2 regions of the Paenibacillus sp. FSL R5-0908 genome follow, and region 1 is predicted to be linked to the other one. Evidence: a T-box and tRNA genes for the amino acid it is inferred to sense, from the RefSeq annotation. Region 1 holds a T-box; the other holds one or more tRNA genes.

Evidence for each region. A T-box is a leader RNA that pairs with one kind of tRNA and senses whether it is charged. The one in region 1 lies ahead of pheS (phenylalanine--tRNA ligase subunit alpha), so its partner is inferred to be a tRNA-Phe.
Region 2: it has a tRNA-Phe gene. The T-box ahead of pheS (phenylalanine--tRNA ligase subunit alpha) is inferred to sense a tRNA for this amino acid. The anticodon was not compared.

Annotation. Positions count from the first base shown of each region.
Region 1 covers NZ_JBBOUV010000001.1:2,104,800-2,114,008, forward strand. The annotation lists gene MKZ09_RS09185 (sensor domain-containing diguanylate cyclase) at 1-574, opposite strand, end outside; gene MKZ09_RS09190 (ABC transporter permease) at 989-2,161, opposite strand; gene MKZ09_RS09195 (ABC transporter ATP-binding protein) at 2,158-2,856, opposite strand; gene MKZ09_RS09200 (efflux RND transporter periplasmic adaptor subunit) at 2,853-4,196, opposite strand; gene MKZ09_RS09205 (hypothetical protein) at 4,221-6,782, opposite strand; T-box leader at 7,048-7,333, shown strand; gene pheS (phenylalanine--tRNA ligase subunit alpha) at 7,394-8,428, shown strand; gene pheT (phenylalanine--tRNA ligase subunit beta) at 8,548-9,209, shown strand, end outside.
Region 2 covers NZ_JBBOUV010000001.1:141,193-150,401, reverse strand. The annotation lists gene lgt (prolipoprotein diacylglyceryl transferase) at 1-742, opposite strand, end outside; gene hprK (HPr(Ser) kinase/phosphatase) at 755-1,693, opposite strand; gene MKZ09_RS00735 (ABC transporter ATP-binding protein) at 1,904-3,025, opposite strand; gene MKZ09_RS00730 (PucR family transcriptional regulator) at 3,137-4,231, opposite strand; tRNA gene MKZ09_RS00725 (tRNA-Lys) at 4,381-4,453, opposite strand; tRNA gene MKZ09_RS00720 (tRNA-Tyr) at 4,459-4,544, opposite strand; tRNA gene MKZ09_RS00715 (tRNA-Phe) at 4,553-4,625, opposite strand; tRNA gene MKZ09_RS00710 (tRNA-Asp) at 4,688-4,765, opposite strand; tRNA gene MKZ09_RS00705 (tRNA-Thr) at 4,780-4,855, opposite strand; tRNA gene MKZ09_RS00700 (tRNA-Val) at 4,888-4,963, opposite strand; tRNA gene MKZ09_RS00695 (tRNA-Met) at 4,972-5,048, opposite strand; tRNA gene MKZ09_RS00690 (tRNA-Ser) at 5,079-5,170, opposite strand; rRNA gene MKZ09_RS00685 (23S ribosomal RNA) at 5,253-8,178, opposite strand; tRNA gene MKZ09_RS00680 (tRNA-Ala) at 8,318-8,393, opposite strand; tRNA gene MKZ09_RS00675 (tRNA-Ile) at 8,418-8,494, opposite strand; rRNA gene rrf (5S ribosomal RNA) at 8,541-8,657, opposite strand; rRNA gene MKZ09_RS00665 (16S ribosomal RNA) at 8,782-9,209, opposite strand, start outside.

The sequences.
Region 1 (9,209 bases):
AAGCGTAGTTGCCAATCAAGTCCTCTGCTTGATCGAGATGTGCTCTAGCTTCATTGAATTGCGAGTTTAGGGTGAGCGCAGAATATGAATCCGGGTTCCAGCTGCTCTTCGTCCGTTCTGTTATTAGCGTATGCCCTGAATTTTTCCATTTGAAAATGGTAGTTTCGAAGGAGCTGAGCTCGTTTTTTAATTCGGAAAGGATAATTCCACTTTGTTTCATATCACTGTAAGGGTTTTTTATAGCGTTGATATTTGATCTTGCTAGACTTATTCGTTCCTGTGCCTGAAGATTATTATCTGTAAATTCCTGAGTGAACTGTTCACCTTCCGCGGCTGTTAGGTTTGGACCTATTGCGATTTGTAAGGCTACAGCGGCTTGATGCAGATCACGATCGGCGCTCAGTATGAGCTTAGAGTTCTGATATATATCATCATAAAGAGAATCTGACAATCTATTAATCGTGTAATTTAAATAGAGTAGCGAGGCGACGCTGATCCCAACCAGAAGGACGGAGATTGCAGCGAAGACATAGAATAGTTTGCGTGTTACCTTGAACTCAAAGAATCCTGCCACAGTCATCTTCTCCCTGTATAAGATGATTAAGAAAATCTATTGCTGCTTAAGTAGAACCTGCAGAACGCAATCTATGGTCAGGCGTAATTTATTTCATTCACTGATGTTTGAAGGTGCTTTTGGGATAAAAGAGGTGTTGTATACATAGTGGAAAAACATAGGAAAGTGTACGTGTGAGTAAATGGTAGTTTCTAGTATATCAAGTATATAGGACGTGCTGCTTATAGAGCAATCTTTACTCAGATAATAATCATAAAGACAAAATTTAAAGTTTAGTGTGTGGGCCTATTGAATTATCTATATTCAAACCGATGGTTCCTATTACCCAACTCGATCATAAATGATACCTTTTACAGCTGCTGAAAAAAAACTGCCCCCAGTCATCTTAATGACTATAGGACAGCTAATCATACATTATTCGTTACGCAGTGCGTGAATGGGGCGAAGTCGTGCGGCTTTGTTCGCAGGCATCATTCCAAAAATCACGCCGATGAGTAAGGAAAAAATAAAAGAAATCAGTACCATATCCCAAGCAATGGAAACAGTAAGTGCAGAGTATTTACCCAGCAGCCAACTGCCCGCGACACCAATGCCGACCCCGAGCACCCCACCCAAACCGCTGAGCACGATGGATTCAATCATGAATTGAGCGAGGATATCGAATTTTTTGGCACCAATTGCTTTACGGATACCAATCTCACGTGTTCTTTCATTGACAGATACGATCATGATGTTCATGATTCCGATGCCGCCGACAAAAAGCGAGATGCCTGCTATGCCTGCAAGCGCCATGGAAAGTGTATCTGTTGTGGAATTGACAGTTTCCAGCATTTCCTGAGAGTCAAACACGCTAAAAGCATTATCCGCATAATTGAATTTAGCATCAAGCGTACTTTCCAGTTTTGCTTTTGCGGCTGCTACAGTATCTGCTGAAGTTGTCTTAATGGTGATGGAACGTACGCCTTTGCTTTTTAATTGGCGTTCTGCAGTGCTTATAGGAATGAGTATGATATCGTCGTTGGAACCACTTAGACTGGAGCCTTTTGTTTCTAAAAGCCCAACGATTTTATAGCTAATTCCGTTTAACTGGACCTTTTGCCCTACAGGATTGTCTGTACCGAATAAATCTTCGGCCGTACCTGAACCGATCAACGCTACCTTTTGCCGGTATTCGTTATCAATATCAAGTAAGAAGCGGCCCGCCTGTACATGAAAATCCTTAACCTCCTCATAAGAGGGGGTGATTCCTTCTACAGTTACACTAACGTTGTCCGTTTTATTCTTGGCTGTAGCATTGCCGCTGATTACAGGTGCTACATTTGCTATGCCCTCTATATCCCCTAGAGCAAGGGCTTCCTCATAGGTGAGAGAGGTAGTCGCCCCACGGCCAGTAATGTTTACAGTAAGTTGGTTTGTGCCTAGTCCGTTTAGCTGCTCTGTGATCTGTGAAGTAGTTCCTTGCCCAACAGAAACAAGAATGATGACCGAAGAGACTCCAATAATAATCCCAAGCATCGTTAAAAAAGCTCTAACCTTACTGCTGTTGATGCTCTTCAGGGCCATTCGCATGCTTTGGTACAATTTCACCCCGCATTCCTCCGATCTTCCACGAGGTTGCCATCCTGAATACGAATAATCCGCTCCGCTTGTTTAGCTATTTCCAGATCATGTGTGATGAGGATAATGGTATGTCCTTGCTTATTCAACTCACGTATCATTTGCATGACTTCCTGCCCCGTTCGCGTATCCAGTGCCCCGGTTGGTTCATCGGCGAGTAGAATAGGGGGAGATCCCGCCATAGCCCGGGCAATCGCTACCCGCTGTTGCTGTCCTCCCGAAAGCTCAGAAGGGCGGTGATGCATCCGATCCTCCAGCCCTACTTTAATGAGTGCTTCCTGTGCTAGTTGTCTTCTTTCCCGATGGGGGAGGCCACGGTAAATCAATGGAAGCTCCACATTTTCAATGGCTGACAGCTTGGGGAGTAGGTTGAAATTCTGAAAGATAAAGCCGATCTTCTCATTGCGGATCGTTGCGAGCTTATTGTCGGATAACTTGCGAACCTCTTGTCCATCTAGAAGATAACTTCCTTCATCGGAGATATCGAGGCAACCAAGCATATTCATGAGTGTTGATTTACCAGAACCGGAGGGACCAATAATAGCTACGAACTCCCCCAGATCAATTGTAAAGGAAAGGCTATTTAGGACCGTCATGGTTTCTCCGGCCATTGTGTAGCCGTGGGACATGTCGTGAACTTCGATCAGAGGTGCTGAAGCACTCATCTGCCGCCACCTCCGCCACCACCTGGTGCGCTGCCTATACCACCAGCGCCACCTCCGGTGAAGCCGCCACCCCCACTAAAGCCACTGCCGCCGAAGCCAGCGCCACCCATACCGCCTCTAGTTTCCGTTTCCGTGCTGGTTGTTCCGGTTTTCGTAGAGATTACGGTAGGGATGATCACCTGGTCCCCTTCATGGAGTCCGCTGACAATTTCAATGCTGCTCTCATCATGGAGACCCACTTCGACAGTGACCATCTGTCCTGAGCTATTGCCGCGATTTCTTCCACCGGCAGCGCCGCCGCGAGCATCAGGAGCCCCGCTGGGCATAGCGCTGCCGCGAGCATCAGGAGCCCCGCTAGGCATTGGTGCTTGGCCCTCGCCAGTAGTTTTGGAAGTTGCGGCTGAACCCGCTGCTAGAGGAATAGAAACTGTGTATTTTCCGTTTCTTTCTTGTACAGCTTCAATAGGTACTGTTAATACATCCTTTTTCTCAGCAGTGGTTACTGAAACTTCCGCAGACATTCCGACAAGAGCACCTTCGGAGCTTGTTAGACCTATGGTAACATCGAAGAGGGAGACACCGTTTGAGGCGGTGCCCTCATTAGCTATTTTCGTAACCGTGCCCTTGAATTCTGTATCAGGCAGAGCATCCAATGAAATAGTGGCAGGCATCCCTAGCTTTACAGTAGGAATATCAAGCTCATCCACCTGCACAACTACACTTAAATTAGCATAATCGGTAATGTCGATGAGTTCAGAGCCGTCCATGGCTTTTTCACCGCTTGCAATATTAACTGTCGTTACAGTTCCGTCAATAGGAGCCGTTAACGGATCAGGAGGAAGCATATCTTCTTGGACAGAAGCTATTTTTTCCTGTTGCGCCGAAATGTCGGTTTTGGCCTTTTCAATCGAACGTTTGGCATTTGCCAGCTCATCTTCTGCTGCACCTGCCACGGCCAGCTTCTTATATTGCTCCTGCTTGTCCTCAAGATCGGTCTCAAGTGAGGCAAGTGAAGTTTGCTCCTGCTTGAGATTGTCACTCAGATCATTGCCTTCAAAGGTAATCAAAGTCTGGCCCTGTTTCACGAGATCGCCCTCTTTGACAAGAACCTCAGCTACGGTCCCGCTGTCCTTCGTTTTTACTTTACCAGTTTCTGTAGCAATCACGGAGCCGGCTCCGGATACACTAACTACGATATCGCCCTTTGTAACGCTAGCTGTATTAACAGGCACTTCAGCGGCTTGACTGTTCTTATCAGGTAACAATGTATAAACCAGCATTCCTGCTGTGGCTACAACTACTACTCCAAGAGTCCAGAACACTATTTTTTTCTTCTTCATTTCTATCCTCCATAGCTCATCATATTAATTGCCGGATGCATTGCTGGTGTCTGGATCTGTGCCAGAAGTAGAGTTGCTGTTCGAAGTCGTTGATGCCGCCTGATAAGTGACAACATAGGTTTGTGTTCCCAGCAGATTTCGATGGCCTTGGAATTCGTCGTATAGATTCAACCGGATTGCGCCGCCACCCAGTGTTTTGTAAAGGCTGCTTGTGAAGGTTGTGGTGTACGACTTGAAGTTACCTAATTGTAGATCTGTGCCAAGCGTTAATGGTTTTTCCATGCTTTGTCCTAAGGGGTCAATCAGCTCCAACACCAGTTTGTGTTCATAGGTGCCTGATTCATAAAGCGTGCTGGCTGACATGTTGTAGGTTAGGACAGTGCTGAGCGTATCTTTACCAGCGGTGACGGTGGCGGTTGCATTTGTAACGGATAGGGTATAAGGAAACATTTCCACGTTCAAAAGATTGCCTTTGGGCTCCACCCCCAGCTGGTTCAGTCCAAGTGATACCGTATTGATGTAACCCGTCGATTGGCCGCCAGGAGCGGTAAGCTTGCCTTCTGAAACACCTTCCCCGATATAAAGGACAAGATTCGCTGGATCTATACCTAGAGGGAGCTTACTCCAGAGGGTGACCAGGCTTTTTCCGTTAGGACCTGTGGAGGTTTTGGACTGGGTGACTTCGGCTTCATAATATTGATTGTCTTGTGTTTTGTAATAGGCTACGAGCTGAGCCTGTTCGGATTTACGCGATTCCTCACTGTTCATTTCCAGTTCTGTGTACAAGATATTTGAATCTGTACCTGGGTACACGAGAGTCCGGCGTACAAGTAATTCCGCTTTTTTACCTTCAAGCTCAAGATGGAAAGAATTTTCTGCTGCAACACTCTGTACTCGGCTGTCCAGTTGGGTAGTACTTAGAGAAAGGAAGTTAAGCTTACTTTCACCTGAAGTTTCTTGCAGGGTGATTTTTAATTGATTGAAAGTATAGCTATAAGGAACATTGGCTACGACATACACATCAGCCGATTCATTTGGACCGAGGATGGTTTGCGTACTTTCTGAGACAACCTGGGAAGTGCTGCTGATGTCACTTTCTCCAGCTTTGATGACACTTGTAAGCGTAGGAAGCTGAACAGAGGTTGATTTAGTGTTGCGGATGTTGATTTTAGCCACGATCTGGTCTTTTTCAGACCAAGGGAGTCTTTGAATGTTTGCAATTTTGACAACAAATGTACCGTGACTGTTCTCAATGGGGTATTCCGTGTCCTGCCAATTGTTAGTTTGCAGCGTGTAAGGAATCTGATAATAGGCGGCAGGAAAAATGATCTTGCCTTCAGCAGCCGGCTCAGTCATTTGCAGCTGCAATGTTCCTTGGTTGAGTGTGAGTGGTACGTCTGCGCTGAGTTCAATAATCTTTTCTTCAAGCGGTTTCAATGTTAGGCTGGCAAAATCCTTCGTATCCACCGGAAAGCTATACCCTTCAGCGGCTTTAATAGCAAGTTCATAGGCAGGCACATTCACCGCTTTGTTGCCGCTATTTTTGATGCGGAACTGTAGAGTCCACTTTGCGTTGCCATTGTCAGCATAGACGTTAGCCGTTTTCAGCTGTGTTTCGACTGTATTATTGCTGATTGTAAGCTTCTTCGTGACATTGCTGGCTACGACAAGATCCGGTGTTGTTGCAGCGGGGAGGTTGTAGGCGACAACCGGCAACGCTATTTTTAATGAGGCATCTTCTCCGGCAAATTGCAGCGACATGTTGTCTGTCTTCATATAAGAAGGGATTTCCGTCAAATAGTAGATCGTCTTCTTTTCTTGTGGCTGTACTTTATAGCTGGTGCTGGTGTCATCAAGTGCGAGTTCAAATACAGAACCTCCAGCGGAAGCGAGGTATCCTTTAAGTCCAGTATCACTGAGTACCTTGGTTCCTTGATTAGTGAAGCTAACGCCAACCTTGGCATAGACCTTACCGTTATATTTATAAATTTGCAGGCTCTCTGCCTTGGTGGTTACAGGGAGATTGTTTAGGGTGATCTTTTTACTCTGCCCTCTGGCGACAGCTTGTGAATATCCTGTTGGTACGGTGAAGTTCCCTAGCTTTTTTTGATAATCGGTGGTGTTGAAGTCCCATCCGTACAATGAAATTTTGACCCCGTTTAAAGAGGTGGATTTGCCGATGTTTACATAGTAGGTGATAGATTGACTGCTTTTCGCGGCAATGGATTGGATGGTTGCACTGCTGGTAATAGGGCTTCCTTGAATAACTGTACCGCCGCTAGTAGTTACTTTGGAGAAAAAGTCCACCAGATTGAGGCTAGCGTTGCTTCCATTAGAGTAGCTGAGTGTGTATGTAAGAATATTTCCGCCATCCTGAGTTAATAAGCTGACATCCGTCAGCTTTGCGCTGATGTTAGTCTTCAAGGCTATGGAGCCTAGTTTATCCAGAGCGGATACGGAAGCTGTTGTTGCAACTTTGGTGGATGTAGTCCCGGCCGAAGCGGCATGAGCTCCATACGCCGCAGACTGGCTAAGCACAGCTGTGCTTAGCAGCACCGCGGCTACTTTTTTTCTCCGTCCATGCATTTGATTTCCTCCCAATAGGATAGTTAATAGTCTGCGAAGGTGCACCTGAGTGGATAAGCAAGCCTTCCTAGTAATGGAAATTATCAAGCTCCGCTGAATGTTAGCTGAAAAAAAGTTCTGAAAATGGCTCTGAAGCTTAAAGCCAGCTTAAAAGAAGATAAAAATTAGCCTAATTTTGTCCAGCTTGTCAAAACGACAGATTTTGCATATAATAAAGAGACATATCTCTTGTAGTAAAGAGATACCTGACAATTAGCATGAATTGTGAAATGCAGTGATGGAGAAGAGTACACAGTGCCTGACTTACAGGGAGGAGACGCCGCGGATTGAGAGCGTTTCTAAGAAGCAGAGCTGTCGAAGTTCACTCCGGAGCAGTTCCCTGAATTCCTTAAGCTGTCTAATAGGGAAGGGTAGGGGATACCGGTCACAGACCGTTATTTCTGTATAAAGTGAGATAGGTATCTGTCCAGCCAAAAGAGGGAATGAAGCTCTTAAGGGGAACAGATCAGCTTGTCTAACAAGGGTGGTACCACGGTCTTTTCGTCCCTTACCGGGAGGAAAGGCCTTTTTTTGTTGAACTAGACAATGATTGAAGGGGGCTGTACACGGCCATGAAAGAGAAGTTGGAAGCATTGAAGGTTGAAGCGCTGGCTAAGCTGCAGGAGGTTATGGATCCGCAGGTATTAAATGATCTAAGAGTGAAGTATCTCGGTAAAAAAGGTGAGCTTACAGAGGTTCTGCGTGGTATGGGAGGACTTAGTGCTGAGGAACGTCCGGTAATAGGGCAAGTAGCGAATCAGGTTCGCAGTGCTATTGAGGAGATTATCGGCGCGAAGCAGGAGGCTTTTCAAGAGCAGGAAACCCAGCAACGTCTGCAGGCTGAAAAAGTAGACGTAACCTTACCGGGTCGCCGTATGCAGCAAGGGGGCATTCACCCGCTTAGCAGAGTCGTACAGGAGATTGAGGATATTTTTATCGGCATGGGCTACCGTGTAGCTGAAGGTCCGGAAGTAGAGACCGATTATTATAACTTTGAAGCTCTAAATCTGCCTAAGAATCACCCGGCACGTGATATGCAGGATTCTTTCTATTTAACGGATGACCTGTTAATGCGCACTCAAACCTCGCCGGTACAGATTCGTACTATGCAGGCTATGAACGGTGAAGCTCCTGTTAAAATCATCTGTCCGGGTAAAGTATTCCGCCGTGATGATGATGATGCAACGCATTCCTTCCAGTTCCACCAAATCGAAGGTTTGGTCATTGGAAGTAACATTCGAATGAGTGATCTGAAGGGCACCCTGCAACAATTTGTGCAGGAGATGTTTGGACCGAATACAGGCATTCGTCTTCGTCCGAGCTTTTTCCCATTCACGGAGCCAAGTGTTGAAGTAGATGTAAGCTGCTTCAAATGTGGCGGCGATGGCTGCAGACTTTGCAAGCAAAGCGGATGGTTAGAAATCCTTGGCGCCGGTATGGTGCATCCAAATGTACTGAAAATGGGTGGCTATGATCCTGCTGAGTACAGCGGCTTCGCCTTCGGAATGGGTGTAGAGCGGATTGCAATGCTTAAATACGGCATCGATGACATCCGTCATTTCTATAGTAATGACATGAGTTTTGTGAAGCAGTTCAAGGGCGTTTAGTTTTTGTGGGCGCGCTGGCTGATAGTGGCTGGAGAATGGCTTTGGAGCGTTCTCCCACAGGAAGCAGCGCGAACAACAGTGAAATAAATACATCTGAAACATAAAGGAAGTGAGCGGATATGAAAGTATCAACCGGATGGTTGGCTGATTATACATCGATTGAAGGAGTAACCGCCGAACAGCTAGCGGAGAAGATTACCGCTGCCGGCATTGAGATTGACGGCGTAGAGCGCCGCAATAAAGGCATTTCCGGCATCGTAACCGGCTATGTGAAATCAAAGGAAAAACATCCTGATGCAGACAAGCTGAACGTATGTATCGTGGATGTGGGCCAAGATGAGGATCTACAAATCGTTTGCGGTGCAAAAAATGTAGCTGCAGGTCAAACTGTACCTGTAGCAATGGTTGGCGCAAAGCTGCCAGGACTGGATATCAAAAAAGCCAAGCTGCGCGGTGTCCTGTCGCAAGGAATGATCTGCTCGGCCAAAGAATTGGGACTGAATGATAAATTGCTTCCAAAAGAGCAACAAGAAGGTATTCTTGTGCTGCCTGAAGGGACAGAGATTGGTCAGGATATCTCCAAGGTCCTCGGCTTAGATGACGAGATTCTGGAATTCGATCTGACTCCGAACCGTTCAGATTGCCTCAGCATGATTGGTGCTGCTTATGAAGTAAGTGCAATTCTTGGGCGTGAAGTTAAATTACCTGATCCAAAAAGCGAAATAATTGAGATCAGTGGTCCTGCTGCGGATTCCATTTCCGTCAAGATTGAAGATGAAGA
Region 2 (9,209 bases), 2.0 Mb from region 1:
GACTCCATAAGCCATTTATAAACGAAGCCAGTCCTGCACTTCCGTTAAAAGCTAAACTGTCAGTACGCACAGCCTCGATGAAGAACCGACCGATGGAATACCATATAAAGTAAGACATGAAGATTTCTCCAGCACGTACAAACTTCTGACGACGGAGAACCATCAATAACGCAATCCCTAGTAAGCTCCAAAGAGATTCATACAGGAAAGTCGGATGATGAAAAGCATCCCCTATGTACATTTGATTAACGATGAAGTCAGGTAAATGCAGTTTATCCCGTAAAAAAGATTCCTCAACTACGCTGCCGTATGCCTCTTGGTTGACAAAGTTTCCCCAGCGGCCAATCATTTGACCCGCCAGTAGTCCAGGTGCGCAAATATCAACAATACGCCAGAAAGGGTAACCCTTATAACGGAAATAAATAATTCCGCAAATAATCGCTCCTATTAATGCGCCGTAAATGGCGATACCGCCATTCCAGATCTTAAAGACGTCTATCAGATTATGCTTATAATCGTCCCATTTAAAAGCTACAAAATAAATCCGTGCCCCTATAATTGCCGAGGGTACACCCAGTAGCAGCATATCCATAAAGAATTCTTGCGGGATTCCGAACCGTTTGCCCTCGCGGATCGCAAGAAATAATCCCGCGAGTGCACCGACCCCTAGTATTAACCCGTACCAGTGTACAGGCAGTGATCCAATTGAGAATACAATAGGATCTATTGCTAATGGGAACATTGTCTCACACTCCTAATCGAGATCGTCCATATCCTCAGATATGGTCGCAGTTAACTTATTGGTAAACTGCAGGGCTGCATTAAAGCCCATTTGCTTCAGGCGATAGTTCATCGCAGCAACCTCAATAATAACGGCAAGGTTACGTCCTGGACGTACAGGAATGGTTACAAGTGGTACATCGGTATCAATAATCCGCGTCGTTTCCTCATCAAGTCCAAGCCGGTCATACTGCTTGTCTTGCTGCCAAGCCTCTAATCTAACGACAAGTGTAATCCGTTTATGATTACGGATAGCACCCGCACCAAAAAGTGTCATTACGTTGATGATACCTACTCCGCGAATTTCCAACAAGTGACGGATCAACTCAGGGGCTGTACCATGCAGCTGGTTATCTGAAGTCTGGCGGATTTCCACGGCATCATCAGCAATCAGTCTATGTCCACGTTTTACAAGTTCAAGGGCTGTCTCACTCTTACCAATACCACTACTACCAGTAATCAGCATACCTACACCATATACATCACAGAGTACACCATGAATCGTTGCTGTAGGGGCTAATCTCCCTTCTAAGAAGCTCGTCAAACGGCTGGAGAAAATAGTCGTAGCCATCGAGCTACGCAGCACAGGAAGTCCCTTTTCATTACTTATATCAATTAACTCCTGTGGCACATCCAAACTACGGGTAATTACGATACAAGGGGTATTGTCATTACAGATTCCACGAAGCCTACTTTTACGTTCAGCTTCAGGCAGCATGGAGAAGAATGCGAGTTCTGTCTTACCTAATAGTTGAACACGTTCTTCCGGATAATATTCGAAATAACCAGCAATCTCTAGTCCAGGGCGATTCAGGTCATCGACCGTAATAGGTCGCTTTAGACCTTCCTGGCCGGAAATAACCTCTAATTGAAAATGTTGTACCAATTCAGATACTTTTACTTTCTTAGCCATGTAAATTCGTCCTTTCGTCACCTGCGGTATATGTCCGCTTACTGCGTCCGGTTGACAGCGATCTCATTACAATTCCGGAGGTAATTCTCCTGCTATCTTAATTGATAACGCTTGTGAATGCAATCTTAACGCCTATCCATTACGACCCTAATTAAACAATAAAGCCACCCTTTCGGGTGGCTTTATCAAGAGAGAAAAGATCCTGTGATCTTATCCCAACAGAATGTTAACTTCGGATTCTTTATCGAAGAAGTGAACTTTGTTCATATCGATAGCCAATTTTGGCTTGCTGCCTTCGCGAGTAGTGGAACGTCCATCTACACGAGCGATTACAGTAGATTTACCAAGGCCGCTCAAGTAAAGGAGCATTTCGTGACCAAGGTTTTCAGTTACATCAACCAATGAAGTAAAGATTGTGTTCGGGGAAGCTTCCAAGAATACTGGCTCTTCATGGATATCTTCTGGACGAACGCCCATAATTACTTCTTTGCCAATGTAGCCTTTGCTGCGGATGATTTGAGCTTTTCCGCCTGGTACTTCAACATCAAGGTTCTCAGCACGGAAACGGACAGAACCGTTTGCTTCGGACAAAGTACCATTGATAAAGTTCATTGTAGGGGATCCGATAAATCCAGCTACGAACAGGTTAGTTGGTTCATTGTACAACTCTTCAGGGGAAGCAGCTTGTTGAATGATACCATCATACATAACTACGATACGGTCACCCATTGTCATAGCTTCTGTTTGGTCATGCGTTACGTAGATACAAGTGGTTTCAAGGCGTTTAACCAGTTTAGTGATTTCAGCGCGCATTTGACCACGAAGTTTAGCATCCAAGTTGGAAAGAGGCTCATCCATCAAGAAGACTTGTGGATCACGTACGATAGCGCGTCCCAAAGCGACACGTTGGCGTTGACCACCGGAAAGTGCTTTTGGTTTACGATCTAGCAAATGCTCGATATCGAGAATTCTAGCAGCTTCACGTACTTTCTTGTCGATTTCATCTTTCTTCACTTTACGAAGTTTCAAACCGAAAGCCATGTTTTGGTATACGCTCATATGCGGATACAGTGCGTAGGATTGGAATACCATCGCGATATCGCGGTCTTTAGGTGCAACGTCGTTGACTACACGATCGCCAATGTACATTTTACCTTCGGAGATTTCTTCCAGACCAGCGATCATACGCAAAGTTGTGGATTTACCGCAACCGGATGGTCCAACCAATACTAGAAATTCCTTATCTTTAATATCAAGATTGATATCCATTACTGTTGCTTTATCTGAACCCGGGTATTTTTTGAAAATATGCTCTAAACGTACGCCTGCCATTGTATTTCCCCCTCGAGTTAATTATTGATTAATTGAAAAATTCTTTTTTCCTTGTACATTTATATTACCCTAGACGGGACACGGTGGCTATTTGTAACGTTCACAAAAAACCTATTTCCTTTTCGTCACTTTATACAAAAGCATAGTAAGCTTCACAATAGCAGCGTCCCCAAAGCTACGCACATCGGCACCCGTCTCCTGCTTTATCTTGTCCAGACGGTATAAAAGCGTGTTGCGATGAATATATAGCTTCTTGGCTGTTTCACTTACATTACAATCCATCTCAAAAAACGTCTCCAGAGTCATCAGCATTTCTTTATCTGATAATACGGAAGAATAGTCGCCAATCTGTCCAAGTAACTGTTTACGCCGTGCATCAGGAATGCTGTTAACCAAACGTTCCAAATGCAGCTCCCAAGGTAAATGAATATATTCACCCACTTGGAAAATTCGTCCGAGTACAATAGTCTCTCTCAACAAGGCCACGGATCCCGTCAATCCCTTAACAGGAACGATAGCCGGAGCTACAGCCAAATGGAATACACCTACCCATTCGCTGGCTATCAGTTCGTGTAAGCCCATGCTTGTCTGAGCCAGAATTTCATCTACGCTCTCTTCTTCCTCATCCTTATCATCTCCGCCCGTGAGTAATTCCTTCCGGGCCAATATTAACCATTCTTTTTCTTGAAGAGGTATAAGCAGAATTTCATTCTCAAAATAGCTGCGCAACAGCTTCATTAAGGAACGATAAGTGATCTGCGGGCTATGTGCATTCTCACTGCTAAGTAGGAATGGAACCATATCTCCGAATAAACGTCCCTTTAGAGCCATCTCATCGGGTATCTCAGAGTCATTTTTCTCTTGCTCCAGTTCGGTGTTCAACCAGGTACCCAGCTGCCGAGCCTCCGCTTCCCCTTCTTCTCTAACCCCAGTAGCTTTTAGTGCAATTGCAAAGTTTCGAACCGCATAATTCACTAATTGTATTTCCAAAGAGTTAAGTCCATCCAATTCCACCCAGACAGCGGTTACACGTCCATCAGTCTCATATAATGGTGCCCAAAGATGACCCTCATGGATTACCGGCTGTTCTTGTGCTTCCAATCCCAGGCTAAAAAGAGAAGCTGAATGTTGCCTCCCTAACTGCTTGATTCCGGTTTTCTTTCCGGTGAGCTGCTCTAACTTTTTCCGCAATGTTTCGCTATCCATAGTCACCATACTCCACCACTTTTGCTCTTTTCGCCTATTTTAGCATATTCTCTAATATTATGTTAATCACTACAGCAGCGCACTACTATAATACGACATAAAAACACAAAAAAAGCCACCACCCTAAGGTGATGACTTTCTGTTTGGGATGAGCCATGAAGGACTCGAACCTTCGACACCCTGATTAAAAGTCAGGTGCTCTACCAACTGAGCTAATGGCTCATAAATGGTGGGGGATGATGGATTCGAACCACCGAACACGTACGTGAGCAGATTTACAGTCTGATGCGTTTGGCCACTTCGCTAATCCCCCAAAAAAGGTGGCTCGGGACGGAATCGAACCGCCGACACGAGGATTTTCAGTCCTCTGCTCTACCGACTGAGCTACCGAGCCATAAGATTACATGACAATTAAGCGGAAAAGTCTTACACTTCCCACTCATTTTGTGGAAAAAATGGCGGAACCGACGGGATTCGAACCCGCGGTCTCCTGCGTGACAGGCAGGCATGTTAGGCCAACTACACCACGGTTCCGCATTAAATAAAAATGGTGCCGGCGAGAGGACTTGAACCCCCAACCTACTGATTACAAGTCAGTTGCTCTACCAGTTGAGCTACACCGGCACGGTGTAAAAGCAATTCTAAAAAGATGAAAATGGTGGAGGCTGAGGGGATCGAACCCCCGACCCTCTGCTTGTAAGGCAGATGCTCTCCCAGCTGAGCTAAGCCTCCAGGTATTATGGTAGCGGCGAAGGGGATCGAACCCCCGACCTCACGGGTATGAACCGTACGCTCTAGCCAGCTGAGCTACACCGCCACAATAATTAGTATTGCTATGGATTGAAAATGGCGGAGAGAGTGGGATTCGAACCCACGCACCGCTTACGCAGTCTAACCCCTTAGCAGAGGGTCCCCTTATAGCCACTTGGGTATCTCTCCAAACGATATCAGTACCACAGCAATCCAAACAGGAATTTGACTCCCTGAAAACTGAATCCGAAACAAATCTGCATTTTAAGTATAGGATAAGCCCTCGACCGATTAGTATTGGTCAGCTCCATGCATTGCTGCACTTCCACCTCCAACCTATCTACCTCGTCGTCTTCAAGGGGTCTTACTAATTGGGAAATCTCATCTTGAGGGGGGCTTCACGCTTAGATGCTTTCAGCGCTTATCCCGTCCGTACGTAGCTACCCAGCCATGCTCCTGGCGGAACAACTGGTGCACCAGCGGTACGTCCATCCCGGTCCTCTCGTACTAAGGACAGCTCCTCTCAAATTTCCTGCGCCCACGACAGATAGGGACCGAACTGTCTCACGACGTTCTGAACCCAGCTCGCGTACCGCTTTAATGGGCGAACAGCCCAACCCTTGGGACCTACTTCAGCCCCAGGATGCGATGAGCCGACATCGAGGTGCCAAACCTCCCCGTCGATGTGGACTCTTGGGGGAGATAAGCCTGTTATCCCCAGGGTAGCTTTTATCCGTTGAGCGATGGCCCTTCCATGCGGTACCACCGGATCACTAAGTCCGACTTTCGTCCCTGCTCGACTTGTAGGTCTCGCAGTCAAGCTCCCTTATGCCTTTGCACTCTGCGAATGATTTCCAACCATTCTGAGGGAACCTTGGAACGCCTCCGTTACTCTTTAGGAGGCGACCGCCCCAGTCAAACTGCCCGCCTGACACGGTCCCCGTACCCGGTAAGGGCACTAGGTTAGAACCTAGATACGATCAGGGTGGTATCCCAACGGCGCCTCCACCGAAGCTTGCGCTCCGATTTCTACGGCTCCCACCTATCCTGTACAGATCGTACCCAAATTCAATATCAAGCTGCAGTAAAGCTCCATGGGGTCTTTCCGTCTTGTCGCGGGTAACCTGCATCTTCACAGGTATTAAAATTTCACCGGATCTCTCGTTGAGACAGCGCCCAAGTCGTTACGCCATTCGTGCGGGTCAGAATTTACCTGACAAGGAATTTCGCTACCTTAGGACCGTTATAGTTACGGCCGCCGTTTACTGGGGCTTCGGTTCATAGCTTCGGGTTACCCCTAACCACTCCCCTTAACCTTCCAGCACCGGGCAGGCGTCAGCCCGTATACTTCGCCTTGCGGCTTCGCACAGACCTGTGTTTTTGCTAAACAGTCGCTTGGGCCTTTTCACTGCGGCCCCCTCGTGCTATTCACACTACCGGGGCACCCCTTCTCCCGAAGTTACGGGGTCATTTTGCCGAGTTCCTTAACGAGAGTTCTTCCGCGCGCCTTAGAATTCTCTTCTCGCCTACCTGTGTCGGTTTGCGGTACGGGCACCTTCTCCTGGCTAGAGGCTTTTCTTGGCAGTGTGAGATCATGACCTTCGCTACTATAATTTTCGCTCCCCATCACAGCCCAGCCTTAACGATGTGCGGATTTGCCTACACACCAGCCTCACTGCTTAGACGGACATCCATCAGTCCGCGTCACTACCCTCCTGCGTCACCCCATCGCTCATAGCGGATTACGGTGGTACAGTAATTTCAAACTGTTGTCCTTCGACTACGCCTTTCGGCCTCGCCTTAGGTCCCGACTTACCCTGAGCGGACGAGCCTTCCTCAGGAAACCTTGGGCTTTCGGCGGATCAGATTCTCACTGATCTTTTCGTTACTCATACCGGCATTCTCACTTGTGTAGTGTCCAGCGCTCTTTTCAGTACACCTTCAACCCCTACACAACGCTCCCCTACCCCAGATGCAAAGCATCTAGCCATAGCTTCGGTGGTGTGTTTAGCCCCGTTACATTTTCGGCGCAGAGTCACTCGACCAGTGAGCTATTACGCACTCTTTCAATGGTGGCTGCTTCTAAGCCAACATCCTGGTTGTCTGTGCAACTCCACATCCTTTCCCACTTAACACACACTTGGGGACCTTAGCTGATGGTCTGGGCTGTTTCCCTTTTGACAATGGATCTTAGCACTCACTGTCTGACTCCCGGCAATAAGTATATGGCATTCGGAGTTTGACTGAGCTTGGTAATCCTTGCGGACCCCGCACCCAATCAGTGCTCTACCTCCACTACTCTTATACCGAGGCTAGCCCTAAAGCTATTTCGGGGAGAACCAGCTATCTCCGAGTTCGATTGGAATTTCTCCGCTACCCCCACCTCATCCCCGCACTTTTCAACGTACGTGGGTTCGGGCCTCCAGTGCGTGTTACCGCACCTTCACCCTGGACAGGGGTAGATCACACGGTTTCGGGTCTACGTCCACATACTAAGTCGCCCTATTCAGACTCGCTTTCGCTGCGGCTCCACCTTCTCGGCTTAACCTTGCATGTTAAACGTAACTCGCCGGTTCATTCTACAAAAGGCACGCCATCACCCATAGATCGGGCTCTGACTTTTTGTAAGCACACGGTTTCAGGTTCTATTTCACTCCCCTTCCGGGGTGCTTTTCACCTTTCCCTCACGGTACTGTTTCACTATCGGTCGCCAGGTAGTATTTAGCCTTAGCAGATGGTCCTGCTGGATTCATACGGGGTTTCACGTGCCCCGCACTACTCGGGATCCGTCTCGGAGAGAATACAGTTTAGGTTACAGGGCTTTTACCTCTATCGCGGGCCTTTCCAGACCTCTTCACCTACCATATTCCTTTGTAACTCCATGTGAGACGTCCCACAACCCCTAAGAGCAAGCTCTTAGGTTTAGGCTGTTCCGCGTTCGCTCGCCGCTACTGACGGAATCACTATTGTTTTCTCTTCCTCAGGGTACTTAGATGTTTCAGTTCCCCTGGTCTGCCTCTACATTTCCTATGTATTCAGAAATGAGTAACTGCGAATTACCACAGCTGGGTTTCCCCATTCGGACACCCCCGGATCAAAGCTTGCTTACAGCTCCCCGAGGCAGTTTCGTTGTTCGCCACGTCCTTCGTCGGCTCCTGGCGCCTAGGCATCCTCCGTGTGCTCTTATTAGCTTAACCTTGATTCTTCCGAAGAAAAATCTCACTAATAACATTTACTTGTTTGCACAAGTTGCTAAAAGATGTTCTAAAACGCAAATTCGTTTCGGTATCCAGTTTTCAAGGATCAAGTTGAAAAAGTTATTCATTTAAAAATTTATGGTGGAGCCAAGCGGGATCGAACCGCTGACCTCCTGCTTGCAAGGCAGGCGCTCTCCCAGCTGAGCTATGGCCCCATAAAATTACTCTATAATGTTATATGGTGGGCCTTGGTGGACTCGAACCACCGACCTCACCCTTATCAGAGGTGCGCTCTAACCAACTGAGCTAAAAGCCCATATAACATATATAACATTGTGAATCAACCAATGAATTGGTTGTCCGCTTGGCAACGTCCTACTCTCCCAGGACCCTTCGGTCCAAGTACCATCGGCGCTGGAGGGCTTAACGGTCGTGTTCGGGATGGGTACGTGTGGAACCCCTCCGCTATCGCCACCAAACGCATACGAAAGAGACTTGCTCTTTCAAAACTGAACACGAGTGAGTGTTCGAACCCGAAGGTTCTATTGTGGAAGCTGAGCTTCCGATTTGAATGTCCTCATTGCAGAGAACGATTCTCCATAGAAAGGAGGTGATCCAGCCGCACCTTCCGATACGGCTACCTTGTTACGACTTCACCCCAATCATCTACCCCACCTTCGGCGGCTGGCTCCCTTGCGGGTTACCCCACCGACTTCGGGTGTTGTAAACTCTCGTGGTGTGACGGGCGGTGTGTACAAGACCCGGGAACGTATTCACCGCGGCATGCTGATCCGCGATTACTAGCAATTCCGACTTCATGCAGGCGAGTTGCAGCCTGCAATCCGAACTGAGACCGGCTTTGATGGGATTGGCTCCACCTCGCGGCTTCGCTTCCCGTTGTACCGGCCATTGTAGTACGTGTGTAGCCCAGGTCATAAGGGGCATGATGATTTGACGTCATCCCCACCTTCCTCCGGTTTGTCACCGGCAGTCACTCTAGAGTGCCCAGCCTTACCTGCTGGCAACTAAAG